Regions from separate parts of the Gordonia sp. QH-12 genome, predicted to be linked through region 1. Evidence: predicted binding sites of a transcription regulator. Region 1 holds the regulator's gene; the other holds the start of a gene.

Region 1 (14,818 bases):
GTGGTGGATCCGGAGTGGTCGCCGGACCAGTGCGCGGCAGCCGGACTGGAACTCGCGCGCGCCCTGTCCGACGGCGGCGATCCCGACAGCGACGATCCCGACAGCGGCGATCCCGACAGCGGCGACCGGGTGGGACTTCTGGTGGTGGCCGACGGCTGCACCGCGTTGTCGCCGGGCGCTCCGGGCGGCGGCGAGCGGCCCTCGGCGATCGCGCTTCAGCGGCGGATCGACGACGCGCTCGCCCGCGCGGACACCGGCGCACTGGCCGCCCTCGACGCGGACGCGTGCGCCGCGGAGGGAGTCGGAGGCAGGGCCGCATGGCAGGTCCTGGCGGCCGCCTGCGGCGGTCCCGCGGCCGATGTCGCTGTGTCTGATGTCGCAGCGGCAGAGGTGTTGTATCGCGATGCCCCGTTCGGGGTCGGTTACACCGTCGCCGTCTGGTCGCCGGGGGCGCCGCGGTGACCCTCGCACCCATCGCCGTCATCGGCCCGACGGCCAGCGGCAAATCAGAACTCGCCCTCGATCTCGCCGAACACTTCGGCGGCGAGATCGTCAACGTCGACGCGATGCAGCAGTACCGCGGGATGGACATCGGCACCGCCAAGCTTCCCGTCGCCGAACGGCGGGGGATACCGCACCACCAGATCGATGTCCTCGACGTCACCGAGACCGCCACCGTCGCCCGCTACAAGTCCGCGGCGACGGCAGACGTCGAAGCGCTTCTCGCATCGGGCCGGCTGCCGGTCATCGTCGGCGGGTCGATGATGTACATCCAGGGCCTGCTCGACGATTGGGAGTTCCCGTCGACCGATCCCGCGGTGCGGGCGAAGTACGAGGCGCTGCTCACCGAGATCGGGCCGTTGGCTCTCCACCGCAGGCTGGCCGAGGTCGACCCGGCCGCCGCGGCCACCATCCTGGACTCGGACGGCAGGCGCATCGTGCGCGCCCTCGAGGTGGTCGAGATCACCGGGGAGCCGTTCGCGGCGTCGGCGCCGTCGATCGGTGAACCGCGGTGGGGGACCCGCATCCTGACCCTCGACCGAGAGAAGGAGGCCCTCGACGAGCGGATCCGGTTGCGCACCGCGGCGATGTTCGACGCCGGCCTTGTCGACGAGGTGCGAGCACTGTGCGAGAGCGGCCTGCGGGAGGGACGGACGGCCTCGCGGGCGATCGGCTATGCACAGGTCATCGAGTATCTCGACGGCGTCTACGACCTCGATCAGGCGCAGGAGCGTACTTTCTTCGGCACGCGACGGTACGTGCGCCGGCAGCGGTCGTGGTTCCGGCGCGACCCGCGCGCGGTGTGGCTCGACGCCGCCGATCCCGCCCTGCTGGAGAATGCGCTCCGCGCGCTCCGCGTAGCCTGATGGGAGTGAAGAACTCTCCGGCGCTGACCTTCGTCAAAGGGCATGGCACCCAGAACGACTTCGTGATCCTGCCCGATCCTCAGGCACAGATCGAACTGACCGAGGACCTCGTCGTCGCCCTCTGCGACCGCCGGCGGGGACTCGGTGCCGACGGCGTTCTGCGCGTCGCGACCGCCGGATCGCTGGTGGCCGAACAGGTGCTGGAACGGCTACCCGAGGGCGTTTCGGGCGTGGACTGGTTCATGGACTATCGCAACGCCGACGGTTCGATCGCGGAGATGTGCGGCAACGGTGTGCGCGTGTTCGCGCACTACTGCCGGACCGAAGGGCTCGTCGACACCGATGCGTTCACCGTCGGTTCGCGCGCCGGGGCCCGTCCGGTCACCGTGCACTCGGCCGACGACGCCGACGCCGACGTGAGTGTCTCGATGGGACCGGTGGCGCTGCGCGGTCCGAGCGAGGTCCGCATCGCGGGTACGACGCTGACGGGCGAGGCCGTCGACGTCGGCAACCCTCACCTGGCCTGCGTGGTCGACGGACTGACGCCCGAACGGCTCGCGACACTGGATCTCACCACCGGCGCCGAGCTGGACTCGGCGCTGTTTCCGGACGGGGCGAACGTCGAGATCCTCACCCCGCTGACCCCGGGCGGCCCGACCCCGGCCGACGAGGCCGACTTCCATGCGCACATGCGAGTGTTCGAGCGGGGCGTCGGGGAGACCCGATCGTGCGGTACCGGCCTGGTGGCCGCCGCAGCGGCTGCGCTGTCGGGGGCCGGCAGAGACTCGGGGTCGGTCGCGGTCACAGTGCCGGGCGGCGACGTGCTGGTCACTGTCGGCGACGGCTCGGCCGTCCTGCGCGGCCCGTCTCGGCTGGTGGCCCGCGGCCGGCTCGTCGCGGGCTGGGCCGACTGAGCGGGCACCCGCGGGAAATCCGGATGCGTTCCGGTGCCGGTCGGGGGCACAATGGATGTACATATGACTGAACTGACCAAAGAATCTGCATTGGACGAATCCGCCGACGACCGGTCCGCCGAGGAGGTCCCGGGGCTCTCGGAGCGTGGACGCCCGGGCGAACCCACGGTGGGCGAACTCCAGCTCGACGAGCGTGCCTCGCTGCAACGCGTCGTCGGCCTGTCGACCGAACTCGAGGACGTCACCGAGGTCGAGTACCGCCGCCTCCGGTTGGAGCAGGTCGTCCTCGTGGGCGTCTGGACCACCGGGAGCGTCGCCGCGGCCCGCGCCAGCATGGCCGAACTCGCCGCGCTCGCCGAGACTGCCGGATCGCAGGTGCTCGACGCCCTGATCCAGCGCCGTGGCAAACCTGATCCGGCCACCTATCTCGGCTCCGGCAAGGCCGAGGAACTCCGCGAAGTGGTGGTCGCCAGCGGAGCCGACACCGTGATCTGCGACGGTGAGCTGACTCCCGCCCAGCTGACGGCGCTGGAGAAGGTCGTCAAGGTGAAGGTGATCGACCGCACCGCGCTCATCCTCGACATCTTCGCCCAGCACGCCACCTCGCGTGAGGGCAAGGCGCAGGTGGCGCTGGCGCAGATGGAGTACATGCTTCCCCGGCTGCGCGGCTGGGGCGAGTCGATGTCGCGCCAGGCAGGTGGCCGCGCCGGCAGCAACGGCGGCGTGGGCCTGCGTGGCCCCGGTGAGACGAAGATCGAAACCGACCGCAGGCGGATCCGCGAGCGAATGGCCAAGCTGCGCAAGGAGATTCGCGGGATGAAGACGGCTCGGACGGTGAAGCGCGCGGCGCGCCGCCGGGGCGGTGTACCGGCCCTGACGGTGGTCGGCTACACCAATGCCGGCAAGTCGAGCCTGGTGAACGCGATGACCGGCTCGGGAGTCCTCGTGCAGGACGCACTGTTCGCGACGCTCGATCCGACCACCCGCCGCGCGCAGCTCGCCGACGGGCACGAGGTGGTCTTCACCGACACCGTCGGCTTCGTCCGGCATCTGCCCACCCAGCTGGTCGAGGCGTTCCGGTCGACACTGGAGGAGGCCGTCGACGCCGATCTGCTCGTCCACGTGGTGGACGGGTCAGACCCGTTCCCGGCCAACCAGATCTCGGCCGTCCGCCAGGTGTTGGGGGAGGTGCTCGCCGAAGAGGACCGCCCCGCGCCGCCGGAGATGCTGGTCGTCAACAAGATCGACGCCGTCGACGGCGTGACCATGACGGCGCTGCGGGCCGAGTATCCGGATGCGCAGTTCGTCTCGGCCCGGACCGGTGAGGGGCTCGACGGGCTCTTCGCCGCGATCACCGACTTCCTGCAGCGAGACGATGTGGACGCCGTCCTGCAGGTGCCGTTCGCCCGCGGAGAGGTGATCTCCCGGCTCCACCAGCACGCGCACGTGCTCGACACGGAGCACAACGCCGAAGGCACCCGCCTGCATGTGCGGATGCCTTCTGCGCTCGCGGCCGAGTACAGCGATCTGACCGTCGCCTGACGGTCTCGCCCGGCTACTCGGCGTCGAGATCCTTGGCGACCAGTGCCGCGATCTGATCGACCGCGGCCTGGTCGTCGCTTTCGACGGTGACCGAGGCGCCCTTCTCCGCGCCGAGGGTCATGATCATCAGCGCGCTGCCCGCGTCGACCGGATCACCGCCGGCGGCGAGCGTCACCGGGACGCCGAGAGCGGTGGCCGCGTCGGCGATGATGGCGGCGGGACGAGCGTGCAGACCGACGGCCGATCCGACGGTGACGGTGGTGCTGGGCATGGACGTGCCTTTCTTTCGGTGTGACGGCCCGAGCTGCGTGCTCGGGCCCGGGTGTTTCAGGCGGCCTCGGCGGGGATCGGCGTGCGCTCCCGGCTGGGCTGGTACTGCTTGGCGGCGAGGACGGCGACGGCGGAGACGATCACGCCCGCCACGATAGCGATCAGGAACTTCCACCACGTGCCGTTCATCGCGAAGAGGACGAACACGCCCCCGTGGGGTGCCCGGCACTGGACGCTCAACGCCATCGACAGCGCTCCGGTGACCGCACCGCCCAGCATCATGGACGGGATCACGCGGAACGGATCGGCGGCGGCGAACGGGATCGCGCCCTCGGAGATGAACGACGCGCCCAGCAGCCAGGCGGCCTTGCCGTTCTCGCGCTCCGGTTCGGTGAACGTCGACGGTCGGAGGGTGGTCGCCAGCGCCATCGCCAGCGGCGGAACCATGCCTGCGGCCATCACCGCGGCCATGATCTCCCACTGTGCGACGCCCGCGCCGGCGAGTCCGAGGCCGGCGACGCCGAAGGCGTACGCCGCCTTGTTGACCGGTCCGCCCAGATCGAAGCACATCATCAGGCCGATCACGATGCCGAGGATCACCTTGGAACTGCCGGACATCGAGTTGAGCCAGTCCTCGAGCGAGGTGTTGATCCACGACAGCGGACGGGCCAGCAGAGCGAACATGATGAAGCCGGTGACGAGCGTGCCCACCAGCGGAATGATGACGACCGGTTGCAGTCCGCGCGCCCACTGGGGCAGCGGCAGCCGGGAGAGCCAGAGGGCGACGACGCCGGCCAGCAGACCACCGACGAGACCGCCGATGAAGCCGGCGTTCACGGCGACGGCGATCAGACCCGCGGTGAATCCGGGAGCGAGACCGGGCCGGTCGGCGATCGCGTAGGCGATGTAGCCGGCCAGGACCGCCACCATGAGCCCGATCGCCAGATTGCCGATCGCGAAACTCACTCCGCCGAGATACTGCATGAGCCCGCCCGGCGGCAGATCCCAGAGACTGTAGTGCAGTGCGTAGTACAGTCCGTCCGAGGTGCCCTCCTGCACCGTCGAACTGCCGATCTCGTAGCCGGCCAGCAGGAAGCCGAGCGCCATCAGCAGACCGCCCGCGGCGACGAACGGGATCATGTAGCTGACACCGGTCAGCAGAGCCTGCTTGAGCTGACCTCCGATGCCCACACGGGAGGCCGCGGGCGCCTGCGCGCCGGCGTTCGCATCCCCGGCGACGGTGGCGGCCCGGGGATCTCGCGCCGTGCGGACCGCCTCGGCGATCATCGCATCGGGTTCGTTGATCGCGCGTTTGACGCCGGAGGCGACCACCGGCTTGCCGACGAACCGGTCGCGGCCCTTGACGCCCACATCCGTCGCGAAGACCACCACGTCCGCGGCGGCGATCACATCGGGGGCGAAGGGCGTCGAACCGGTCGACCCCTGGGTCTCCACCGCGAACTCCACGCCGGCGCGTTCGGCGGCGAGCTTGAGGGCGTCGGCGGCCATGTAGGTGTGCGCGATCCCGGTGGGGCACGCGGTGACGGCGACGATCCGAGTGGTCCCGGGCTCGGCCGCTGGGGATTCGGTGGTCGGGGTCTCAGTTGCCGGGGTCTCAGTTGCCGGGGTCGCTGCGGGGGTCGCTGCGGCCGGGGCAGGGGCCGGCTTGCCCTCGACGGCCTCGTTGACCAGATCGACGACGGCGGCGGCGTCGGGCGCCGCGCGCAGGGCGGCGACGAAGTCGGGCCGCACGAGGGCGCGCGCCAGCGAACTGAGCACCTTCATGTGCTCGCCGGCGGCTCCCTCCGGTGCCGCGATCAGGAAGACGATGTCGGCGGGCCCGTCCGGAGCACCGAATTCTGCCTTTCGCGTCAGGCGTGCCATGGCGAGGGTGGCGGTGGTGACGGAGGCGACGCGTGCGTGCGGGATCGCGATGCCTCCGGGAAGCCCGGTCGCGGATTTGCGTTCGCGTGCCATAGCGGCCTCGGCGAGCTCGGCCGGGTCGGTGCAGCGGCCGGCGTTTGCGACCAGACCGGCGAGCGCGGCGATGACACTGTCCGCATCAGCGCCGGCGTCACCGTCGAGCAGGACCAGCTCCGGCGTGATGATCTGTTGGGACATGATGGCTCCCTCGGTGATTCTGGGGGGGTCGGGATTCTGGGGGTCGGGGATTCGGGGACTCGGAGATTCTGGGTGTCGGGGTTCTTCGCGGACGGATCAGGACAGCCGGGAGACGGACACACCCGCTTCGTCGAGCAGATCCGGAGTGGGCGGCGTGGTGCCCGGCAGTGCTGCGGCCGCCGAGCCGTGAGCGACGGCACTGCGCAGGAGCCCGGCCTCGTCGGCACCGCGCAGGTGCGCGATCAGATAACCGGCGAGTGAGGCGTCGCCCGCGCCGACGGTGCTGCGGACCGCGACAGCCGGCGCGGTGGCGAACCATATGCCGTCCGGGGTGGTCAGGAGAGCGCCGGCCGCGCCCAGCGTGGTCAGCACCGTCCCGCCGGTCCGGTCGGCGAGTGTTCGGGAGGCGGCCGCTGCGACGCTGGGATCACCCTGCGCCGCAGACCTCTCCATGCCGGCCGGATCGTCGCCGGTGAGTTCGGCGAGCTCATCGGAGTTCGGCTTCAGCAGTGCCGGACGGGCGGCGGCCACCGCGGCCAGGGGTGCGCCGGACGTGTCGACGGCCACCCGACAGTGCAGCGACGCCGTCGCGGCGAGTACCTGCGCGTACCAGTCGTCGGGGAGGCCGGGCGGCAGCGAGCCGCACAGAGCGAGCCAGTCCGCTCCCTCGGCACGGGCCATGATCGTGGTGCGCAGCGCGGCCGCGGCCTCGGCGGAGACGGCCGTTCCGGCGTCGTTGATCTTGGTGGTGGTGCCGTCCGGTTCGGCGACGGTCAGGTTGGTCCGGACCGTCCCGTCCGCCGACACCGCCTGGTGCGGAAGGGCCACGGCGCGCAGGCTGTCGATGAACGGGTCGTCGGCGCGGGCGGGCAGGACGGCCAGTGTGGGAAGGCCGGCGGCCCGCACCACCCGTGCGACGTTGATTCCCTTGCCGCCCGGTTGGTCGACGACGCGGGCCGCACGGTGCACCTCGCCCCTCCGGAGCGGTCCGGCGAGCTCGATCGTACGGTCGGTGCTCGGATTGGCGGTGACGGTGACGATCATGCGATCACCACCTCGATCTCGTGGGCGCGCAGTTCGTCGGCGAAGGCCGAGTCGATCCCGGCGTCGGTCACGAGGACATCGACGTCCTCCAGGGTTCCGAAGCTCATCAGTTCCTCCCGGTTGATCTTGGACGAGTCGGCGAGGACCACCGTCGTCGTGCAGGCCGCGATCATGGCGCGTTTGGTGGCGGCCTCGTCGGCGTCGGGTGTCGACAGACCGTGCTCGAGCGACAGACCGTTGGTGCCGAGGAAGCCGACCGACGCACGGATGCGCGAGAGTCGCTCGATCGCGTCGGCGCCGACGGAGGCACCGGTCTTGGGCCGGAGTCTGCCGCCGGTCAGCAGCACCCCGGAGCCGGGCAACTCCGCCACCACCTCGGCGATCTGCACGCTGTTGGTGACGCAGGTCAAGCGGGCGTCGACGGGGATGGATAGAGCCAACTGCAGAGTGGTGGTCCCGGCGTCGATCACGATGGAACCGCCGTCGGCGGGCAGGAATGCCAGCGCAGCGGCACCGATGGCGCTCTTCTCGCCTCGGTGGGTCTCCTCCCGAACCACCAGATCAGGTTCGTCGACCACTGCGGCGACGTCGAGGCGTACGGCTCCGCCGTGGACGCGCACCAGATGGCCGCTGCGAGCGAGAATAGCCAGGTCGCGGCGCACGGTCTCGCCGGTCACGGAGAAGCGCGCGGCGAGATCGGCTACGGAGACGCGGCCGCGCAGGCGGACCTCGTTCGCGATCGCCGACTGGCGTTCCTCCGCGTACATCTGCTCTCCCGACTGTCCGATCTCATGCAACGATGGGGATCGTGCAAAGATGTGGATCTGTGTTGATTTGGTTGGTTACGCATCTTTGTTTACATGGGTACGTGTTGACACGTCAAGGACTTTCTGTAATCTTTCTCACATGACCGAGGTGACTTCTCCCGTGCCTGCCGAGAACCCGTTCCGCGCCGACGTCATCGTCTCCGGTACTCCGGTGGTCGGTGGCCTCGCGTACGGACCGATCATCAGACCCGCACCGCGACCCGGCTTCGACGCCATCGACGACTCTCCCGTTCCGGAGGAGCTCCGCGACGCAGAGATGGAGCGTTTCACCGCCGCCGCCGGAGTGGTGGCCGACCGGCTGGCCGACCGGGCCTCCCACAGCACCGGCGTCGCGGCCGAGGTCCTGACTGCCACGGCCGGTCTCGCGCGCGATCGCGGGTGGGCGACGGCCGCGGGCAAGTCGATTGCGCAGGGCGTTCGAGCGCCGCTCGCCGCGATCGCGGCCACCGAGCAGTTCGTGGAGATGTTCACCAAGCTCGGCGGCCTCATGGCTGAACGGGTCACCGATCTGTTGGACGTCCGAGACCGCGTCGTCGCCGAACTCCTCGGGCTCTCGGAGCCGGGCATCCCCGTGCCGGACGTACCGTCGATTCTGCTCGCCGACGACCTCGCGCCCGCCGACACCGCGGGTCTGGACCCGGCACGCGTCATCGGGCTGGGCATGCGGCTCGGCGGCCCCAGCAGCCACACGGCGATCATTGCTCGCCAACTCGGTATTCCGTGCGTGGTCGCCGCCGCTGAACTCGATGAGATCCCCTCCGGAGCCATGGGCTACGTGGACGGGGACGCGGGAACGGTGGGGGCCGCCCCGGACGCCGGACTCATCTCGGACGCCGTGACGGCCGCGGCGACGCGGGCGGCCGAGACGGCGGCCTGGCGCGGGCCGGGCCGCACGGCGGACGGGCACGCGGTCGCGATCCTGGCCAACGTGGCCGACGGCGTGTCCGCTCGGTCGGCGGCGCAGGCGCCGGTGGAGGGCGTCGGACTGTTCCGAACCGAACTGGCCTTCCTGGACCGCGCGGCCGAGCCCACCGTCGCCCAGCAGGTAGAGCTCTACCGGGAGGTGATCGACGCCTTTCCCGGGCGCAAGGTGGTGATCCGCACCCTCGACGCGGGCTCGGACAAGCCACTGAAGTTCGTCGCCCACTCCGACGAGCCGAATCCGGCGATGGGAGTCCGCGGCAACCGCATCGTGCAGACGTATCCGGACATCCGCAACAACCAGCTCGATGCGCTGGCGGAGGCGGCGCGCGACGACGGCCGTGCGACGCCGTGGGTGATGGCACCGATGATCGCCACGGTCGACGAGGCGCGCGAATTCGCCGCGCGGGTTCGGGAACGCGGTCTGGTGCCGGGGGTGATGATCGAGGTGCCGTCGGCGGCGATCCTCGCCGACGCGATCCTCGCCGAAGTGGACTTCGTCTCGATCGGCACCAACGACCTGACCCAGTACACGATGGCGGCGGACCGGATGTCGCCGGAGCTGGCGGCGCTCACCGACCCGTGGCAGCCGGCGGTACTCGCGCTGATACAGCGGGTCGGGGACGCCGGTCGGGACCAGGGCAAGCCCGTGGGCGTATGCGGCGAGGCGGCTGCCGATCCGTTGCTGGCATGTGTGCTGGTCGGGATGGGTGTGACGTCGTTGTCGTCCGCGCCTGCGGCGTCGGCCGCGGTGGGACTGAAGCTGGGTACCGTCACCATGGATCAGTGCCGCGATGCGGCGTCCGCCGCGATCGCCGCGACGAGTCCGTCACAGGCGCGCGAGGCGGTTCGCGCGGTTCTGGCCGGCGAGGTGTGATGTCCCGCTGAGGCCGGCCGGGCGCCTCAGATACGGCGCATCACCGTGACGACCTTGCCGAGGATGGCGGCGTCGTCGCCGGGGATGGGCTCGAAATGCTCGTTGTGCGGCATGAGCCAGACGTGACCGTCGGTGCGCTTGAAGGTCTTCACGGTGGCTTCGCCGTCGATCATCGCGGCGACGATGTCACCGTTCTCCGCCACGTTCTGCTGGCGCACGACCACCCAGTCGCCGTCGCAGATCGCCGCGTCGATCATCGATTCGCCGACCACGCGAAGCATGAACAGGGAACCGTCGCCGACCAGTTCGCGCGGCATCGGGAAGACCTCCTCCACGGCCTGTTCGGCGAGAATCGGTCCGCCGGCGGCGATCCGGCCGAGCACCGGAACGAAGGTCGGCGTGGGGAGTGACTCTCCGTCGGCCTCGGCACCGCCCGAGGGCGGTGTCCGCTGATCGTCCCGAACGTTCACCGCACGCGGACGGTGCGGATCGCGCTTGAGAAGGCCGCGGCGCTCGAGCGTGCGGAGCTGATGGGCCACCGACGACGTGGAGGTGAGTCCGACGGCCTCGCCGATCTCACGGATGCTCGGCGGGTAGCCGCGCTCGCGGACCGACTGACGGATGACCTCGAGCACCTCGCGCTGACGCTGGGTCAATGAGGCCTCGAGCGTCGCGGTGGAGAGCATCGGATCGGGCGTGTCGGTCACGGTCGGGCCTTTCGTCAGCTGTGTTCGATCGATGGTCCAAAGGCTAGTTGAGTAGGTCACAAAACTCAAACAATTGTTCGACGCGTGTCGGCGTTTGTCGGACCCCTCGTGTTAACTATCGAACAAGAGTTCTTCGAACACGCGATCGATTGGAGACGAGTCATGAGCACGAGGACGGCACCCGCCCCGACCGGACGCGCCACCGCTGTGCGCTCCACCGCTGCGCACTCCACCGCTGCGCACTCCACTGCTGCGCACTCCACTGCTGTGCACTCCACTGCTGTGCACTCCACTGCGTCGGCGATGACCTGCGACATCCCGGTGGTCCGTGGCTCGCTGGTCCGTGATCGGGGAGTACGCGGAGCGGGGCGAGGCGACTCGAGCGGAACGTGCTTCCCGACCGGCCGCCCCGAGCGGCGTCGCCCGGTCGCGGACCGGCGAGTGATGTTCGATGCGCCGCCGGCCGGCCGGACCGCGCTGTCGCCCGCGGTGTACCGCAGGCGCCGGTGGGCCGGGGCCGCGGTGGTCGGCGGCACCCTCGCCGGCATGGTGTGGCTGCTCGCCCTCGTCGGAGCGGGCTACCAGGATGCGGCGACGCCGGAGTCGCCGGCGGCGACGCACGTGGTGTACGTCCGGTCGGGGGAGTCGCTCACCGCGCTCGCTGAGCGGATCGCTCCGGAGTTGCCGTCCGCGGGCGTCATCGCCCAGCTGCGCGACCTGAACGGCCTCGAGACATCGGGACTGCATGTCGGACAAGCGCTTATCGCCCCGCAGTACGGCTGAGGCGGGCGGGTATTGTCATGGCATGCGCTGCCCGTTCTGCAAGAACGACGACACCCGTGTCGTCGACTCCCGAGTCGCCGACGACGGCCAGGTGATCCGTCGCCGCAGGTCGTGCAATGAATGCGGGCGGCGGTTCAGCACGGTCGAGACGGCTGTGCTGTCCGTGGTGAAGCGCAACGGCATCTCCGAGCCCTTCAGTCGCGAGAAGGTGATGCAGGGCGTGCGCCGCGCCTGCCAGGGCCGTCAGGTGGACGAGGACGCACTGGCGAAGCTTGCGGTGCAGGTGGAGGACACCGTGCGCTCGTCGGGTTCGGCCGAGATACCGAGCAATGAGGTCGGTCTCGCGATCCTCGGTCCGCTGCGCGACCTCGACGAGGTGGCCTATCTGCGGTTCGCCTCGGTCTACCGGTCGTTCGAGTCGGCCGACGACTTCCAGCGCGAGATCGATTCGCTGCGCCGCGACCGTCACTGACACTCACGGCACCGGCGCCACCGGTCCGAGCAGTCAGCCACCGCCCCGAGCAGTCAGCTGAACTTGTCGATCGCCTTGATTATCCGCTGCTCGGAGACTGGACCGTTGGTGCCGAGCTGCTGAGCGAACAGGCTCACGCGGAGTTCCTCCAGGCGCCACTGCACCAACTCGTTCAGCGCCTCGTGGCGTGCGGCCGGAAGCTGGGCGAGGCGCCTATTCCAGACCGCCACCACCCTGTCGATGGCGCCCATCGCCTCGTTGTCCCGGCCGGCGGCGGTGTTGAGGGACTCGAGGCGCAGCCGCGCGGCGGTCAGATAGCGCGGCAGCGAGCGCAGATGCTCCAATGCCGTCGCGCCGACGAAGCCGTCGAAGATCAGATCGTTGACCTGATCGGAGACGTCGTCGGCGGCGAGAGTCCCGGACCGGGCGTCGACGGCCCGGCGCACCGGGGAGTATTCGGCGAGCGCCGCGACGGCGGCGTCGAAGTACTCGGGTGCGCGCGACCGGATCACCGGCCCCAGCCGCGCCGAGAGCGCGCCGAAGTCACCGGGACTGCGCAGGGCGGCCAACTCCGGCTCCCGTGCCAGGGTGTCGGTGACCGCCCGTGCCGTGCAGTCGGCCAGCAACGCGTCCACGTCCGGATACGGGCTCTGGCTCAGCGCGAGCTTGGCCGGCGGCGGCAGAGTCGACGCCAGCTTGCGGCTGGGCGGCGCGATCGCGAGTCGCAGGAGTTCTCCGGCGGCGGCGGCGATGCCGGCGTCGCGCTCGGTGGAGGTGGCGGCCTTCGCGATGCGTACGCCCTGTCCCGGCACGGTCGCGAGCGTGGGATAGCGGGTGATCGTCTGTCCCGCAACGGTCGCCGTCTCGGAGTCGGCGAGGGTGCCCAGACCGTCGGCGGTCCATTCGCGGTGCAGGGGCGCACGGCGGTCGCGGTCGGCGTCGGCAGACAGGTCGGTGCGAAGCGCGGCGAGCCGGTCGCCGCGCGCGATGATCGCGCCGTCTGTGCCGGTGACTGCGAAGTGCATCCGCAGATGCGGGGGGAGTGCCGACGGATTGAAATCGCGCGGAGCCAGGGTGACCCCGCTGATCGACGACAGCTCGCGAGCCAGGCCGGTGAGCAGTGGCTCGCTGCGCACCGAGAGTCGGCTGAGAGCGAGTTCGGCGTACCGGGACGCCGGGGACATGGACTTGCGCAGGCCCTTGGGCAACGACTTGATCAGCTGCGTCGCGAGTTCGGCGCGCATCCCGGGTACGAGCCAGTCGAATCCGGTGTCTCGCACATGTGCCAGGAGCGGCTCGGGGATGATCGCGGTCACGCCGTCATCGGGTGCGCCGGGCTCGAAGTGGTAGCGGAGCTCCAGGCGGGTCTCGCCCTGCTGCCAGGCGGCCGGATAGTCGGCGGCCGTGGGGACGTCGTCTCCGAGCAAGTCCTCGGGCCGGAGGTTGAGCAGCGCCGGATCGGTGCGGCCCGCCTTCTTCCACCACGAGTCGAAATGCCGTGTCGACACCACGGTGGACGGTATGCGCGCCGCGTAGAACTCGAAGAGCTCGTCGTCGGAGATGCGCAGGTCCCTACGCCGCGCGCGATGTTCGGTCTCGGACGCGTCGCGGAGCAGCTCGGCGTTGTGGGCGAAGAACGCATGACGGTTACGCCAGCGTCCGGCGACCAGTGCCTCCTGGATGAAGATCTCGCGCGAGGTCTTCGGGTCGATCGACCCGTAGTTCACGCGGCGCTGTACCACCAGGGGAACTCCGTACAGGCTGACCTTCTCGTACGCCATCACCGCGCCGCGGCGGGTGGACCAGTGCGGCTCGGAGTAGGTGCGCGTCACCAGGTCGCCGGCCAACTCCTCGACCCAGGCCGGATCGATCGAGGCCACGGTGTGTGCGAACAGGCGCGAGGTCTCGACGAGTTCGGCGGCCACGACGAAGGCGGGCGGTTTGTTCGCGAGGAAGGATCCGGGGAAGATCGCGAACTTCGTGCCTCGGGTGCCCAGATAGTCGCGTGAGTCGCCTTGCCGCGCACCGATGTTGGTCAGCAGGCCGGAGAGCACGCTGCGATGAACGGCTGCCGGGTCCACCTCGGTGTCCGGGATCTGCCACTTGAGGTCGCTGACGGTGCGCCGCAGCTGCCGGTGCAGATCGATCCATTCGCGGATCCGCAGGAAGTGCAGGAACTCTCGCTCGCACATCTTGCGGAACTGGCTGCTTGAGAGTTCCGCGCGCCTGGCCGTCAGATACTCCCAGAGCTTGAGGTGCCCGAGGAACTCCGACCCCGGCACCGCGTGCCGGCGATGGGCGGCGGTGGCGGCCTCCCGCTTGTCGCTGGGGAACTCCCGAACGTCGGGCAGGGCCAGCGCCGCAGTGATGACGAGCAGGTGATCGAGGCAGCCGTTGTCGTGTCCGGCAACCAGCATCCGGCCCAACCTCGGGTCGACGGGCAGCCGCGCGAGCTGCTTGCCGATCTTGGTCAGCCGCGCGGACGCGGAATCGGTGCCGGTGACCGCTCCCAGTTCGGACAGCTGTGCCATGCCGTCGCGGACCGCTCGCGGGTCGGGCGCCTGCACGAACGGGAAGTCGTTGATGTCGCCCAGCCGCAGCGACAGCATCGACAGGATGACGGCGGCGAGATTGCTCCGCAGGATCTCCGGGTCGGTGTACTCCGGACGAGCGTCGAAATCGTCTTCCGAGTACAGGCGGATGCAGATGCCCGGCGCCACCCGGCCGCAGCGACCCGCGCGCTGACGGGCGCTGGCCTGTGAGACCCGTTCCACGGGAAGACGAGTCACCTTGGTGCGGGTCGAATAGCGGGAGATGCGAGCCGTACCCGCATCGATCACGTACCGGATGCCGGGAACGGTCAATGACGTCTCGGCGACATTCGTGGCCAGCACGATCCGCCGACCGTTGGACGGGGCGAACACCCGTTGCTGCTCACCGACCGACAGCCGGGCGAACAGCGGAACGATCTCG
Region 2 (14,818 bases), on a different contig from region 1:
GCTTGCCGGTGGTGCGGAAGAAGGCGATCTGCACCACCACCGAGACCATCTCGGCGACGAACAGCGCGCCGATGACGACCATGAGCAGTTCGGTGCGCGTCGTCAGCGACAGACCCGCCACCAGACCGCCGAGCGCGAGCGAACCGGTGTCGCCCATGAAGATCTTCGCCGGCGCGGCGTTCCACCAGAGGAAGCCGAGGCAGGCGCCGCCCGCCGCCACCGCGACGATCGCGAGGTCGAGCGGATCGCGCACGTCGTAGCAGGCGCTGGCGTTCTCGGCGTTGGCCGGGAGCGGCGCGCAGGGATTGCGGTACTGCCAGAACGTGATCAGAACGTATGCACCCATCACCATCGCCGCCGAACCCGCGGCCAGACCGTCGAGACCGTCGGTGAAGTTCACGGCGTTCGACCATGCCGCGACCACCAGCCAGCAGAACAGCACGAAGCCCACCGCGGTCAGCGAGATCACGTTGATGTCGCGCGTGTACGAGAGGTACTCGCTGGCCGGTGTCTGGCCCTCGGCGTTCGGGAACTGCAGCAGCAGGACGCCGAAGATGACCGCCGCGATCATCTGCCCGACCGACTTGGCGGTCTTGTTCAAACCGAGGTTGCGCGATTTGTAGATCTTGATGAAGTCGTCCAGGAATCCGACGGCGGCCAGCGCGGTCGCCAGGCCGAGCACCAGCAGACCCGAGGCGGTGGGGCCGCCACCGTCGTCGAGCAGCCCGAACAGATGCGCGCCCAGGTAGCCCAGCCACAGCGCCGCGACGATCGCGACACCGCCCATCGACGGCGTCCCCCGCTTGGACTGGTGGCTCTGCGGCCCCTCGACCCGGATCTCCTGGCCGAAGCCCTGCCGGGAGAAGACCTTGATCAGGACGGGCGTCAGCAGAATCGACACTGCCAGCGAGATCGCGCCCGCGATCAGTATCTGGGTCACTGCATGTCCTTACTTGTCGGAATCTGTGAACTAAGAATCTAGCGCGAGCCGCCGCTCCGGCAGGTCAGCGGGTGAGCACCTCGACCGGGAGTCCGGCGTCCTCACGCCAGTACGCGAGCAGCGTCTCGCCGAGTTCTCCCCCGGCCAGCAGCACCAGGTCTCCGGGCTTCGGAGACTCGGCGGGCCGTGTACGCAGATGGTCGACGGCTGCGGCGGGCGAGGCCACCAGCACGGCCTCGTCACCCCACGACCCCTCCATCACCGCGCCCTGATGCAGCGCCCGTACGGTACGGAGATCTTCGCCGACGGCGATCACCTGATCGACGGCCAGCCGGACGATCTGCCGGCCCAGGCCGTCGTGGTCGACGCACCGCGCGTTCTCGTCGCGTCCGTCCGCATCGGCGAACTCACCGGCGATCACCCAGGTCCGGCGGGCCGACTCCCCTCCTCGGTGGGCACTGCCGACTCCGGTGTCGGCGGCCAGCGCCACGAGTTCGCGGACCGCCCGGCGTGCCTCGTCGATGCCCGCCTGCGGGTCCACCAGCAGCACCCGCAGCGCCGGCCGCGCGTCGACGGCGTCATCGACCACGCGGGCGTCGAGCAGCTCGCCCAGCACAGACCGATCGTCGAACGGATATTTCACGCCGTCGATCTCCTGCCCCTTCTCATGGCCCTTACCCGCGACCAGCACCACGTCGCCCGCCTGCGCCCAGTCGACCGCCGCGGCGATCGCCTCGCGCCGGTCGCCGATCTCCCGGATCTCCCCGCGCGCGTCCGCCACCGCCCGCGCTCCCGCGAGCACCGCCGTCCGGATGTCCTCGGGCCGCTCGGACCGCGGATTGTCGTCGGTGACGATCACCAGGTCGGCGCCGCGTGCCGCGGCCGCGCCCATCAGGGGCCGCTTCTCGGTGTCGCGATCGCCACCCGCCCCGAGGACGACGGCGATCCGTCCCGGCGTCTGGGCCGCAAGGGTCGCGAGAACCGCCTCGACCGCGGCCGGCTTGTGCGCGTAGTCGACCACGGCCAGGAAATCCTGTCCGCGCTCGACCTTCTCGAGCCGGCCCGGCACCGCCACGCGGGCCAGACCGGTGACCGCCGTCCCCACGTTCACTCCGGCCGCCGCACTCAGCGCTACCGCGAGGAGAGCGTTCGCGACGTTGTACGCACCCGGCAGGGGAACCGTCAGCTCCACCTCCGAGCCCTCCGGCGTGGCCGCCAGAACCGTCTGCGACCCCGGCTCGGTCCGTACCGTTCCGACCACCGACCAATCAGCCGCACCGGTGGTCGACACGGTGGTCACGGACGTACCGGCGACCGCGGCCATCTTCACGCCCCACGCATCGTCGACGCAGACCACGGCGCGTTGCGCCCGGGTCGACGAATCCGCCCGGAACAGCCGGGCCTTGGCCGCGAAGTAGGCGTCCATCGTGTGGTGGTAGTCGAGGTGGTCCTGCGAGAGATTCGTGAAGCCCCCGACGGCGAACCGGCAGCCGTCCACGCGGCCGAGTTCGAGGGCGTGGCTGGAGACCTCCATGACGACGGTGTCGACTCCGCGCTCGAGCATCACGGCGAACATCCGCTGGAGGTCGGGGGCCTCCGGGGTGGTCAGCGAGCTCGGGACCACGGTTCCGTCCACGCGGATCTCGACGGTCCCCAGCAGTCCGACCACCCGTCCCGCGGCCCGCAGAGCGGCCTCGGTCAGGTAGGCGGTCGTGGTCTTGCCCGACGTCCCGGTGATACCGATGAGGGTGAACTTCGACGACGGGTCGCCGTAGATGCGCGCCGAGACCTCCCCCAGCACCGACCGCGGGCGGTCGTGCACCAGCACCGGCACCGACCCCAGGCCGGGCGCGGCGCGAATCAGGTCCAGTCCCGCCGCATCGGTGAGCACCGCGACGGCACCGGCGGTCGACGCCTGGCCGGCGTATCGAGCACCGTGGGTGCGGTCGCCGGGCAGCGCGGCGAACAGGTATCCGGCACCCGCGTCCTGCGCACGCAAAGTCGCGCCCGTGACCTCGGCGTCGGCGCCGTCGAGAACCAGACCGAACTCGTCCGCCAGTGCGCTCAGGGCCACCGGCCGGAGGTGCTCCGGGCGGATCGGCCCACTGCTGTTCGTCGCACCGGCTCCCGGCTCCACCACTACCTCAGACCTCCGCCTTGACCTTCTCGTCCCGTTGAGACGTACTCGTCTCGCCGACGTCTCCCCCTCGTCCGCCGGAGCGCACGCGGTGATGACGCAATGAATCTACCGTGCGATGCGGCGCGCCCTCACGCCTCCAAGCGCAGGCGCGGAGCCGGCTGCGCGGAGAACGGCACCTGGTCGTGACGCAGAAGCCACGAACCGATGGTTCCGAACAACGGCGCCGCGGACTGACCGCCGCTGCCGTCCGAGCTGCGCACCGGATTGTCCATCATGATGCCGATGACGAACCGCGGCGCGTCGGCGGGCGCGATACCCGCGAAGGTGATGTTGTAGCTCGACCGCGAGTAGCAGTTGCAGGACGGGTCGACCTGCTGTGCGGTACCGGTCTTGCCCGAGGTCTGGTAGCCCGGGATGGCGCCGGTGTAGCCGGTGCCGTTCTGCACACCCTCCGGGTCCTTCTGCATGACGGCACGGAACATGTCGCGAACGGTCTTGGCCGTCTGCGGACTGACCACCCGCACCGACTCCGGCTTGCTCACGCCGGCCTCGTCCTCGTCCTCGGGAGCGATGATCCGCGGCTGGATCCGAACCCCGTCGTTGGCGATCGCCTGGTACATCGACGTCATCTGCAGCAGCGTGGTCGACAGACCCTGACCGATCGGCAGGTTGGCGAACGAGCCGCCCGACCACTGACTCAGCGCGGGCACCGCGCCGGGGCTCTCGCCGGGGAGGCCGACTCCGGTGCGCTGACCGAGCCCGAAGCGGTCGAGCATGTCGGCGAACCGCCGCTCACCGACCTTCTGCGCCAGCATCAGTGTGCCGACGTTGGACGACTTCCCGAAGATGCCGGTGGTGGTGTAGGGCGCGGTGCCGTGCACCCACGCGTCGTTGACGGTGATACCCGACATCCGAATCGACCCCGGCACCTGGTGCACCTCGTCCGGGGTGGTGACCCCGTATTCGATGGCCGCGGAAGCGGTCACGATCTTGTTCACCGACCCGGGCTCGAAGGGCGAGGTCACCGACCGGTTGCCGAGATCGGCCTTCTGCTGCTCCGAGAGCGGCCGCGAGGCGTCGAAGGTGCTGTCGTTGGCCATCGCCAGCACTTCGCCGGTGTGCGAGTCGAGCACCACGGCGGAGACGTTGTGCGCGCCCGACTTGTCCTTCGCCAGGTTCACCTGGCTCTGCACGAACCACTGGAGGTCGGAGTCGATCGTGAGGTGCACGGTCTCTCCGTCGACGGCCGGATGGACGTTGCGCTTGCTGCCCGGGATCACCGCGCCGTCGCGACCGCGGTCGAAGGTCTCGGTGCCGTTGGTGCCTGCGAGCACGGAGTCGAGCGACGATTCGAGGCCGATCAGACCGTTGCCGTCGAAGTTCACATCGCCGACCAGGTTGGCGGCGAGTGAACCGCCCGGGTACAGGCGGTTGCTCTGCCGCTCGGCGCCGACCTCGGGGAACTCGTCCTGGATCTTCTTCGTGACGTCCAGCGACACCAGGCGGGCGAGGTAGACGAAGTCCTTGTCCGACTTCATCTGTGCCAGCAGATCGTCGGACGCGATGCTGCCGCCGAGGGCCGACGAGACGCCGTCGGCGATCTGCTTGAGGCGCACGTCAACGTCCGGGACGGTCGAATCCTTCTTGTGTTCCTCGGCGATCTGCTTGCGTACGGCCTTCGGTTGAAAGGTCAGTGCCCGTGCGTCGTCGGTGTGTGCCAGCAGGCGTCCGTTGCGGTCGACGATGCTCCCCCGCACCGCAGGCAGTTCCTGGGTGATCGATCGTTGCTGCGAGGCCTGCGCCGAGATGGAGTCGGCCGCGATCACGTGCACGTACAGCATCCGGCCCGCGATCACGAGAGCGACCACCGCGACGAGCACGGTCAGGATCCGCTGGCGGACGACGAACCCCGACGGCCCCGAACCGGAACGTTCGGGGGGACGGGGAGGCCTGGGCGGAGGCGTTCCGGTGCCGTTCGACGACGCGCCGGACGGGCGGCCTCCCGCCCTCGCCTCGGCTGCGCGCGGTGTACGGGTGCGGGTCATGATCTTCCGATTGTCGCGCGCATCAACGCGCGGGCGCGGTATTGGCGGGCGGCGTGGCGGTCGTCGAAGACGCCACATCGGTGGGCCGACTCACCCGATTCCGGACATCCGGGCGCACCGAGGTCTGGGGTGCCGGATTCGTCCGAGACTGCGATGTCGGGACCGAGGACGGGCGGGGGTTCGGCGCCGGCCGCGGGTTCGGCGCAGGCGTCGACGGCGCCGGAGCGGGAGTGGTCGCCGTACGCGGCGGTGCACTCTGCGATTGTTCGCCACCGAGTCCCTCGGAATCGTCGACCTTGTTCTTGTCGATCTTCTCGACGGGGTCCGGCGCCGGGTTCAGGTCCGGAAGCGGGCTGCCGGTCGCCGGTGTGGGAGTGCCGCGGAGCCGTGGCTTGCCGTCTGCTCCGACGATGATCTCGGCGGCGTTCGACGCCGGAACCATCCCCTGGCGAGCGGCCGCCCGCGCGATCGCGGGCGCCTGGTCGCCTGCGTCGGCTGCCGCCTTCAACTCGGCGGCACGGGCCTGCAGCTCCTGGTTCTCCTTGCGGAGCGCGTCGATCGAGTACGAGTCCTGCGCCGATTTGGTGGTCAGGAACAGAGTCAGCGCGAGGGCGCCCATCACCAGGACCAGGATCGGCACCACGAGCGGGACTCCGGCGATGCGGCGCCCGGTCATCGGCAGCCGGGCTCCGGTGCGCTCACGGCGAGTGCGCCGATCGAGAGCCCGCTGGGCCGCCTTGGATCGCGACGGACGCTCGCTCGCCGCGGCGCCGGTGCGCCGTCGACGCTGACGGTCGGAACCCTCGCGTGGTCCGGTGGCGGTGCGAGTGTCCACAAGCGTCACTGTGCTCCCCTTCCGTCTGCGGTCCCGCCGCCGCGACCCGCGGGGTGGTTCGGTGCGATACGTTCGATGGCCCGGATCCGGACAGGGGCCGAACGCGGGTTGGCCGCACGTTCGGCCGCGTCTGCCTGTTCGGCTCCGCGAGTGACGAGCGAGAACCGCGGGGCGGTCCCCGGCAGATCGACCGGCAGACCGGCCGGGGTGGTGTTCTCCACCGCACGGACGAAGTCGCGCTTGACGATTCGGTCCTCGAGCGACTGGTAGCTCATCACGGCGACCCGGCCGCCGACCGCGAGTACTTCGAGCGCCGCCGGGATCACCCCGCGCAATGAGTCGAGTTCGTGGTTCACCTCGATCCGGAGCGCTTGAAAGGTCCGCTTGGCCGGATGGCCACCGGTCCGCCGGGTCGCCGCCGGGATGGTGGCGTACAGGAGCTCCACGAGACGTCCGCTGGTGGTGAACGGCTCCTTGGCGCGTTCCCGGATCACTGCCGAGGCGATCTTCCCCGCGAACCGCTCCTCGCCGTACTCGCTGAGCACTCGGGCGAGAGAGCCGTGGTCGTAGGTGTTGAGGACGTCAGCCGCCGTCAGCTCGTCGTCGGGATTCATCCGCATGTCCAGCGGTGCGTCGACGGCGTACGCGAACCCGCGTTCGGCCCGGTCCAGCTGCATCGACGAGACCCCGAGGTCGAGGAGCACCCCGTCGACCTCGTCGCGTCCGGTGGCGGCGACCACCGACTCGATCTCGTCGTAACGATTGTGGTGGAACTCCACGCGGTCTCCGAAGCGTTGCAGACGCTCGGAGGCGATGCCGATCGCCGATGTGTCGCGGTCGATGCCGACGACGTGCAGACCCGCCAGGCGTTCGAGGAAGTACTCTGTGTGGCCGCCGGCGCCCAGCGTGCCGTCCACCAGGACCGCGCCGCCGCCGTCGGGCGACCGACGGGTGAGAGCCGGTTCCAGCAGCGCGAACATGCGATCAGCCATCACCGGAACGTGTCCGTGTTCGCCTTGCCGCGGTGCGTTCACCCCGCTCCCTCCCTGCTGCCGTGAGAACCGTGCCGATAATTTCTGGGCGTCGCCCCCTGCGACGCTCCGGAGACCACCGGCATCGATGCCGTGGAACTGCGGCGGTGTGGGCCTGCGATGAGACGGGGTCCCCGCCCGAGCGCACCTGGCGTTGGGGAAGTACGTCAGGGTCGATCGGGCCGAGGCCTCGACTCACCGCAGCAGTCGTGATCTCCGAATGTTCAATTCACGTGTGTCGACGCGATCCCGTTACAGGATCGAGTCGAGGGCGGACGATCCCGCGTTGGAGAACGCCTCCTCGTGCTGGGCCTGGTAGTCGCGCCAGCTCTGCGCGTCCCAGATCTCCAGGTGGTCGTACGAGCCGATGACGACGCACTCCTTGGTGAGCCCCGCGTAGTCGCGGTGCTCGGCCGAGAGGTTGACGCGGCCCTGCCCGTCGAGCCGCTGCTCGTCGGCGCCGGCGAAGAAGTACCGCAGAAAAGCGCGGGCCTCCGGGTCGTTGCGCGACGCGGTGACCGCCTTCTCGGCGATCGCGTCGAACTCCTCTGCCCGGTACACCGACAGGCTGCGGTCCTGGCTGCGTGTGACCATGACTCCTCCTGCCAGCGCGTCGCGGAACTTCGCGGGCAACGTCAGTCGCCCCTTGTCATCGAGCTTGGGCGTGTAGGTGCCGACGAAACGAGCCACGTCGACACCTCCTCACCCTCCCGGGTTCGGCGGTTCCGGTTCCCCCTCGCCCAGTGATGCCCACACTACCCCACTTCCCACCACATTCCACCCCGCAGGCCCCACCGTTTCCCCACCATCAACTATATGAGCAGGTCAGAGTGCCTGAGCTTCACTGGATTCTCAGCAATCATCGACGTGTCGCAGCTCACTAGTGTCGTTACGAAAGGGGTCAAAAGGTAACGAAGTGACTGGTGAGACCAACCAAGAGCGGTAGGTGGGGCATTGTGGGGAGAGGGGGTGGGGCACTGTGGGGAGACGGGGTGGGACGCTGTGGGGACACCTCGGAGACAGACGTTCCCGAGATACGAAAAACGGGGCCGCATCTTCCTTTCGGAAGTTGCGACCCCGCCAGGGAGATCGTTGTCGACGCAGGGCACGTCAGGCCGTCAGCCGCCGGTGCCGACGGCCGGTTCTACAGATCGCGGTCGTCCCGCTCGAAGCGACGGTTGAAGCGATCCTCCATCCGTCGGCTCAACGAGCCGTGACCGCTCGCGGCCTTTCCGGACTTCTTCGACGAGGAGGCGCCGTCGGGACCCGAGATCCGCCCGCGGCCAGCCATCAGGCCGAAGACCGCGGCCCCGAACATCAGCAGGAATCCGACGAAGCTGAGGATCTTCAGTCCGCCGACCTCGACGTCGACCATCATTCCGCCGACCAGCAATGCGAGTCCAGCGAGGAACCCGAGAGCGACCACGATCCGACGACGTGCGTTCGGCAAGCGCACCTTGTGGCGGGTGACGCTCGACGCGAACTTCGGGTCTTCGGCGTAGAGAGCGCTCTCTATCTCATCGAGCATGCGCTGCTCGTGCTCTGAAAGCGGCACCGCTCCTCCCTTACTGGATCGTGGCGAGGATTTCGTCTTCTCGCCTCTCTATGTCAATAGTACGAGCCCGAGCGCCCTTCGACCACCATTGGCCGACGATGCGTTCACAATCACGCCGATCATCCCGCGCACTCAAGCGACGGTTCCGCGCGCCGCCGGACGCTTCGAGGTGAGCTTCCCCTGCTCGTACGCCAGCAGCGTCGCGTCGGCCACGTCCAGGAACTCGACCGCACGGCGCTCCACGCGCGCGCAGAACGTGGAATCGACGGTGCGCACCAGCCCCGCCTCGACGTGCGAGCGCATGGTCGAGAGTTCGCCGAAATAGTCGGCGAGTTCCCGGCACTGGGGAGCACGCTCCTTGATCCGACTCCACGCGTCCGCCGCACCGCGGCGTCGGCGGACGCGGCCCGAGGGCTCATAGATCTCCAGCACCGCGCCGGCGGCTCGGATCGCCGCGAGATAGAACAGCCGGAATCGCTCGGCCCCGTCGTCGTCCACCGACGCCGCCTGCTCGAACAGGTCCTCTGCCCGATCCAGGAGATCGCGGCTGCGGTGCACCACGTGCGGGTCGACTCCGTGATCGGCTTGTGCACCGGACACCGACGGGGCGGGTGCGAGATGCAACCCGGCGAACTGCCGCCCGGACCGTTCTGCTGACCGCTCCATCCCAACTCCTCCGTGTCGGCGCCCGGCTCTGTCGGGCTCGTGACGAAACCATGACAGAGGGGTACGACAAAGAGGGCGTTGCGACGACGGGCCCGACGGCCGGCCGTCGCACGGCGCCGGCACTCCCGCGAAGACTTCGACAGCGGACCCCGTCACCGATGATCGGTGGCCCGGCGATGTCTTCCCCATCGCCGGGCCACTGGACCGCCCAACCGATACGAACATCAGTTCGACAGGCGTCAACCGTAGCCGGTGTGAACGCCGATGGGCAAGTGCCGCTACGCTCCCAGAGTCTGGCAGCCGCAGACGAATCGAGCCGACGACGAAGGGAACGGGCATGTCACTGGACGCCTCCCCGATCCGCGTCGCGCGCCTCCCGGCCGATCTGGCACACCTGTGGCTCGATCCCGCGGTGCACACCTACATCACCGCCATGCACTACCCCCGCGGAAGCGAAGCCCACCGGTTGCCGCTGTGGCGCGATCACATCGCGCGCCCCGGGTGGTCGGCTTTCGGCGCGTTCGCGACGCTGTCCGCGCTCGACTCGCTCCGGCCCACGTACTCCCGGCTGCGCGTGCGCGCACCGCTGGCGCTCTCGGATCGCGAGATCCTCGTCGGGGTGGCGTACGGCTACCGCGGTGCACCGGACCAGTGGTGGAACCGCCAGCTGTATTCGGGACTGCTACAGGCCGGAACCCGGCCCGCCGACGCGCGCGAGTTCATGCGCGACTACTTCGAACTCACCGAACTGCATGTGCATCCGGCCGGTCAGGGCCGCGGCGTCGGCCAACGGCTCCTGACATCGCTGCTCTCGGGCAGACCGGAGAGCAAGGTCCTCCTCTCGACGCCCGAAGTCCAGGGTGAGGCCAATCGCGCCTGGGGCCTCTACCGCCGCCTCGGCTTCGAGGATGTCCTGCGGCACTTCACCTTCGCCGGAGACGCCCGGCCGTTCGCCTTCCTCGGACGCCCGCTCCCTCTTCCGGACGCCGGTCCCCCGCCGCGATGACCGGCCGCCCGCGGTCCGTCCGACGCACCGATGACGACACTGCGCAGGTTGGCGCATCTCTTCTGGCACGATGAGTCGGTGACCTCGTTCCGCCGCACCGCGCTCGCCCTAGCCGGACTGTTGGCACTGATCCCCGTGCTCACCGGTTGTCTCACCAAGTCGACCACGGTCGGAGACCAGTTCTCCGGCACGGTCATCATCGCCACGTCACCGGATCAGCATCCGCAGAAGCCGTCCTTCGACATCCCGGCCTCGCTCAGCGGCCAGGTCTGGACCACCGACTTCCCGGAGAAGTCGGATGAGAGCAGTGCCGTACCCGCCCCGTCGACGCAGAGTTCGCGCCCCGGCGGACAGGCCGCGCCGTCGCCCGACGGCAAGGTCGGGTCCGAGCTCACCTTCGACAGACTCTCGGCGGGTCAGTTCAGCCAGCTCGGCGACATCATCGCCGCCGCCCTCCCCGACCCGTCTGCGACGGTCCATCTCAAATCGTCCCGCAGCGGCGACATCGTCCGTTTCCGCGGCTCGGCGTCGCTGACGGACGCCGATCCCGGCAGCGTGTACTTCTCCCTGTCGATCACGTTCGGCGGTGAGGTGGTCGCGACCAACGGTCATCAGGCGGGCGACGACACGGTGGTCTGGACGCCCAGCCCGGGACAGAACGTCGACCTGCAGGCCGATTCGGAGTACGCGGATCCGGCGACCGCCGCCGTGCCCAGCTGGACCTGGTTCATGTTCCTGCTGTGCGCGATCATCGTCGCGATGGTCGTCTACGCGGCCTACCAGAATCGGGACCGCTCACCCCGTCCGGGACGCCCGAAGCGCAAGCCCGAGGCGCCGCAGTCCGACGAGGAGTCCCCGAAGCCCGAGCGCGAGACATCCGGGCGCGGCGCCGACTGACGCCGTCCGCGTGCGGTCGCCCTCTCCGGCGGACCGCACGTCTCAGACGCCGGCCAGCGCCCCGCGCGTGTCGATGCCGATGCGCTCGAGCACCTCGCTGGTCGCCTTCGCGAAGTTGAGGCTGCAGAAGTGCAGGCACGGCACCCCTTCGGAGATGAGCCGCAACGAGGCCTCCGTGCACAGGTCGATGCCGACCGCACGCACGTCGGCCCGATTCTCCTCCGGTCCGTCGCCCGCCGCCTTCGCGAGCCGTTCCTCGACCGCCGGGGGGATCTTGCTGCCGGACAGTTCGGTCATCCTGCGCGCCGAGGCCAGCGAGGTGATCGGCATCATCCCCGGGATCAGCGGTTTGGCGCCCTGCTCGGGATCGGCGGCGACGATACGGTCGCGCAGGCGGAGGAAGTCGTCGACGTCGAAGAACATCTGCGTCACCGAGTACTCCGCGCCCGCCCGCAGTTTCCGCACCAGATTTCCGGTGTCGGCGGCGAGGTTGGGCGCGCGGTGGTGGCCTTCGGGGAACGACGCGACGCCCACGTGGAAGTCGCCGAGTTCTCCGATCAGGCGCACCAGTTCTTCGGCGTACGCCACGCCTTCCGGGTGCTTGACCCACTCACCGAGCGGATCACCGGGCGGATCACCGCGCAGGGCGAGCAGGTTGACGATGCCCTTGTCGGCGTACGCGCCCACCAGGCCGCGGAGTTCGTCGACGCTGTGGTTGACCGCGGTCAGATGCGCGACGGTCAGCAGCGTGGTCTCGGTCGCGAGTTCGCCCGCGATGCGCACGGTCCGGTCGCGTGTCGATCCGCCCGCACCGTAGGTCATCGACACGAAGGCCGGGTTCATTCGTTCGAAGATCCGGACCGCACGCCACAGTCGCGCCTCCTCGGCGGCGTCGCGCGGTGGGAAGAACTCGACGGAGAACGGCACCGGCCCGGAGTGCGGGTCGGCCAGACGCTCCACGACCGACTGCCCCGGGCGGGCGCGGACGTCGGAGTCGGTACTGATCGGATCGGTCACCCCAGTCATCATACGGACACCCGGCGAGCGGCCCGCGGCCGCCGATGCCGCGGCTGTGCCCGCGATCACCGCCGCTGCGGCGCGTGGCCGGGCTGTCGACGAGGACCGGTAACCTTGCCAGTCGTGGTCAACATTGCGCACGTGCCCGCCGCGGTCGACGAGATCCTGACGGCGTTCTTCGACTCCGGCCGGCCTGCGCTCGACGACATCTACCCCGCGGTCGCGGAGGCCGGCGACGTGCTCGCCGACTTCGTGCTGTCGGGCGGCAAACGGGTGCGGCCGCTGTTCGTCTACGCCGGCTGGCGATGCGGCCCCGAAGCGGCCGCCGACACCGGCCCCGGGGAGTCGACGGCATTGCGGGTCGGCGCCGCGATCGAGTTGATCCAGGCCTGCGCCCTCATCCACGACGACATCCTCGACCGCTCCGACACGCGGCGCGGCCGCCCGACCGTCCACCGCCGGTTCGAGGCCCTGCACGGCGACCGGGGGTTCGCCGGCGACCCCGCGCACTACGGCGTCTCGGCGGCCATCCTGCTGGGCGATCTGGCACTGGCCTGGGCCGACGACCTCGTGCACGGCATCACTCCCGCCGACGGCGGTCCCGCCGATCCGCATCCGCTGCCGCGGCCGGTGGCCGTTCTGTGGTCTCAGATGCGGACCGAGGTGCTCGGCGGTCAGCTCCTCGACATCACCAACGAGTCGTCCGGCGACGAGTCAGTGACCGCCGCGTACCGGGTGATGGAGTACAAGACGGCCGCGTACACGGTGGCCCGGCCGCTCCAGCTCGGTGCGGCGCTGTCCGGGGCCGAGGACGAGTTGTCACGCTCACTGCGTCGCATCGGGCTCGATCTCGGCGTCGCCTTCCAACTGCGCGACGACGTCCTCGGTGTATTCGGAGACCCCGCGGAGACCGGGAAGCCGTCCGGTGACGACCTCGTCGAAGGCAAGCGCACCGCACTCCTGGCCGAGGGTCTGCAGCGCGCGTCGGCGGCCGGCCGAGATCTGCTGCGCGACAGCCTCGGCCGTTCGCTGTCGGAGGCGGAGCTGACCGCGGCGCGCGACGTCCTGACCGAATCCGGCGCACTCACCGAGATCGAGAGACAGATCGACGAACGCCTCGACGCGGCCCTGGCCGGCATCGACGGACTGGATGCCGGAGAGTCCGCGCGCGCCGATCTGACCTGGATGGCCCGCCGAATCACCCATCGACGGCGGTGACGGCCATGACCGCTGATTCGCACGTCGTCGTCATCGGAGCGGGGCTGTCGGGATTGACCGCCGCGGCCCACCTGCGCGCCCGCGGACACGAGGTGACAGTCTTGGAGGCCACCGACTCCCCCGGCGGCCTGGTGCGCACCGAGACCATCTCGGGTCACCGATTCGACACGGGTGCAACGGTTCTCACCATGCCCGAGTTGATCGTCGACGCACTCACCGCCGTCGGCGTCGACCGCGAGCAGGCCCTGGAGCGGCTGGCCCTGCGCCCGGTGGACCCGAGTTACGTCATGAACTACGCCGACGGCTCGTCGCTGGCGATACCGCGCGAGCCCGCGGCCATCCCCGCCGCCGTCGAGCAGGTGTTCGGGACCGAGGCCGCCGACGGTACTCGCGACCTGCTGACCTGGCTGCGCCGCGTCTACGATGCCGAGTTCGACGTCTTCATCGACCGCAACTACGACGGCCTGGCCGACCTGACCGGACCGCGCACGCGCGCCGCCGCCGCGAACCTGGTCCGGCTCGGCGCGCTCGGCGGCCTCACCGCCGCCGTGGGTCGATTCGTCTCCGACCCCAGGGTTCAGCGGGCGTTCACCTTCCAGGCGCTCTACGCCGGCGTTCCACCCCACCGCGCGCGGGCGATCTACGCCATCATCGCGGATATGGACATCGGCCGCGGCCTCTGTGCTCCCGCGGGCGGCATGGGCCGCATCGGCCGGGTCCTCGAGCGCGCACTGGCCGACGCCGGCGTGCGGATCGAGTACGGAGCACGCGTCGACCGGATTCTGCGCCGGACCGACGGCTCCGCCTCGGGTGTGCTCGTCGGCGACCAGCGGCTCGCCGCCGACGCGGTGGTCGCGACACTCGAACGCGACGCGGTCGCCGAACTGTTGCACGACGAGCGCCGCCTGCGGACTCTGCGCTACTCGCCGAGCGCCGTGGTGGTGCACGGCGTGCTGCCGGCCGGGACCACCGCGGGCTGGCGGTCCGGCCATCACACTCTCGACTTCGGCGCCGCGTGGACCGACACCTTCGCCGACCTCACCGCTCGCCCGGGCCGACTGATGGGCGACGGATCGTTCCTGATCACCCGGTCTGCGGCCACCGATCCGGAGACATTCGTGGCCGACGGATCCGAGTCGGTGTCGGTTCTCGCGCCGACACCGAATCTGGTCTCGGCCGATCTGCCGTGGGATGTGCTCGCCGAGCCGTACACCGCCGAGTTCCTCGGCGTCCTGGAGTCCCGCGGCTACCCGGGTCTGTCCTCGATGACCGTGCTCCGGATCGACCACCCGCTGACCTGGCTGCGATCGGGTCTGCCCGCGGGGACGCCGTTCTCCGCGGCTCACACCGTCGCGCAGACCGGCCCGCTGCGCACGCCCAACCGCTGGCGGGGTGTGCCGAACCTGGCTCTGGGCGGCAGCGCGACCGTGCCCGGAGTCGGCATCCCGCCCGTGCTCGTGTCCGGCGG

What was found. Region 1 encodes LexA, which represses DNA repair genes until DNA is damaged. Its sites were predicted from a motif close to CGAACANNTGTTCG; they were not measured.
Region 2: Y710_RS05495 (SAV_6107 family HEPN domain-containing protein) is a predicted target of LexA. The motif match lies at 9,431-9,444, and genes of this name have one in related genera.

What each region holds. Positions count from the first base shown of each region.
Region 1 is NZ_KQ969286.1:127,375-142,192, forward strand. Features, by position in the region: gene Y710_RS06385 (class III extradiol ring-cleavage dioxygenase family protein) at 1-462, shown strand, start outside; gene miaA (tRNA (adenosine(37)-N6)-dimethylallyltransferase MiaA) at 459-1,367, shown strand; gene dapF (diaminopimelate epimerase) at 1,367-2,281, shown strand; gene hflX (GTPase HflX) at 2,345-3,823, shown strand; gene Y710_RS06405 (HPr family phosphocarrier protein) at 3,837-4,094, opposite strand; gene Y710_RS06410 (PTS fructose transporter subunit IIABC) at 4,151-6,214, opposite strand; gene Y710_RS06415 (1-phosphofructokinase family hexose kinase) at 6,311-7,258, opposite strand; gene Y710_RS06420 (DeoR/GlpR family DNA-binding transcription regulator) at 7,255-8,025, opposite strand; gene Y710_RS06425 (putative PEP-binding protein) at 8,165-9,883, shown strand; gene lexA (transcriptional repressor LexA) at 9,910-10,569, opposite strand; gene Y710_RS19055 (LysM peptidoglycan-binding domain-containing protein) at 10,753-11,373, shown strand; gene nrdR (transcriptional regulator NrdR) at 11,396-11,845, shown strand; gene hrpA (ATP-dependent RNA helicase HrpA) at 11,899-14,818, opposite strand, start outside.
Region 2 is NZ_KQ969285.1:177,828-192,645, reverse strand. Features, by position in the region: gene mraY (phospho-N-acetylmuramoyl-pentapeptide-transferase) at 1-940, opposite strand, end outside; gene Y710_RS05525 (UDP-N-acetylmuramoyl-L-alanyl-D-glutamate--2,6-diaminopimelate ligase) at 1,005-3,080, opposite strand; gene Y710_RS05520 (peptidoglycan D,D-transpeptidase FtsI family protein) at 3,209-5,125, opposite strand; gene Y710_RS05515 (cell division protein FtsL) at 5,148-5,960, opposite strand; gene rsmH (16S rRNA (cytosine(1402)-N(4))-methyltransferase RsmH) at 5,966-6,994, opposite strand; gene mraZ (division/cell wall cluster transcriptional repressor MraZ) at 7,244-7,681, opposite strand; gene Y710_RS05500 (DUF3040 domain-containing protein) at 8,136-8,546, opposite strand; gene Y710_RS05495 (SAV_6107 family HEPN domain-containing protein) at 8,679-9,212, opposite strand; gene Y710_RS05490 (GNAT family N-acetyltransferase) at 9,550-10,218, shown strand; gene Y710_RS05485 (LppM family (lipo)protein) at 10,297-11,115, shown strand; gene Y710_RS05480 (methylenetetrahydrofolate reductase) at 11,158-12,141, opposite strand; gene Y710_RS05475 (polyprenyl synthetase family protein) at 12,256-13,350, shown strand; gene crtI (phytoene desaturase family protein) at 13,356-14,818, shown strand, end outside.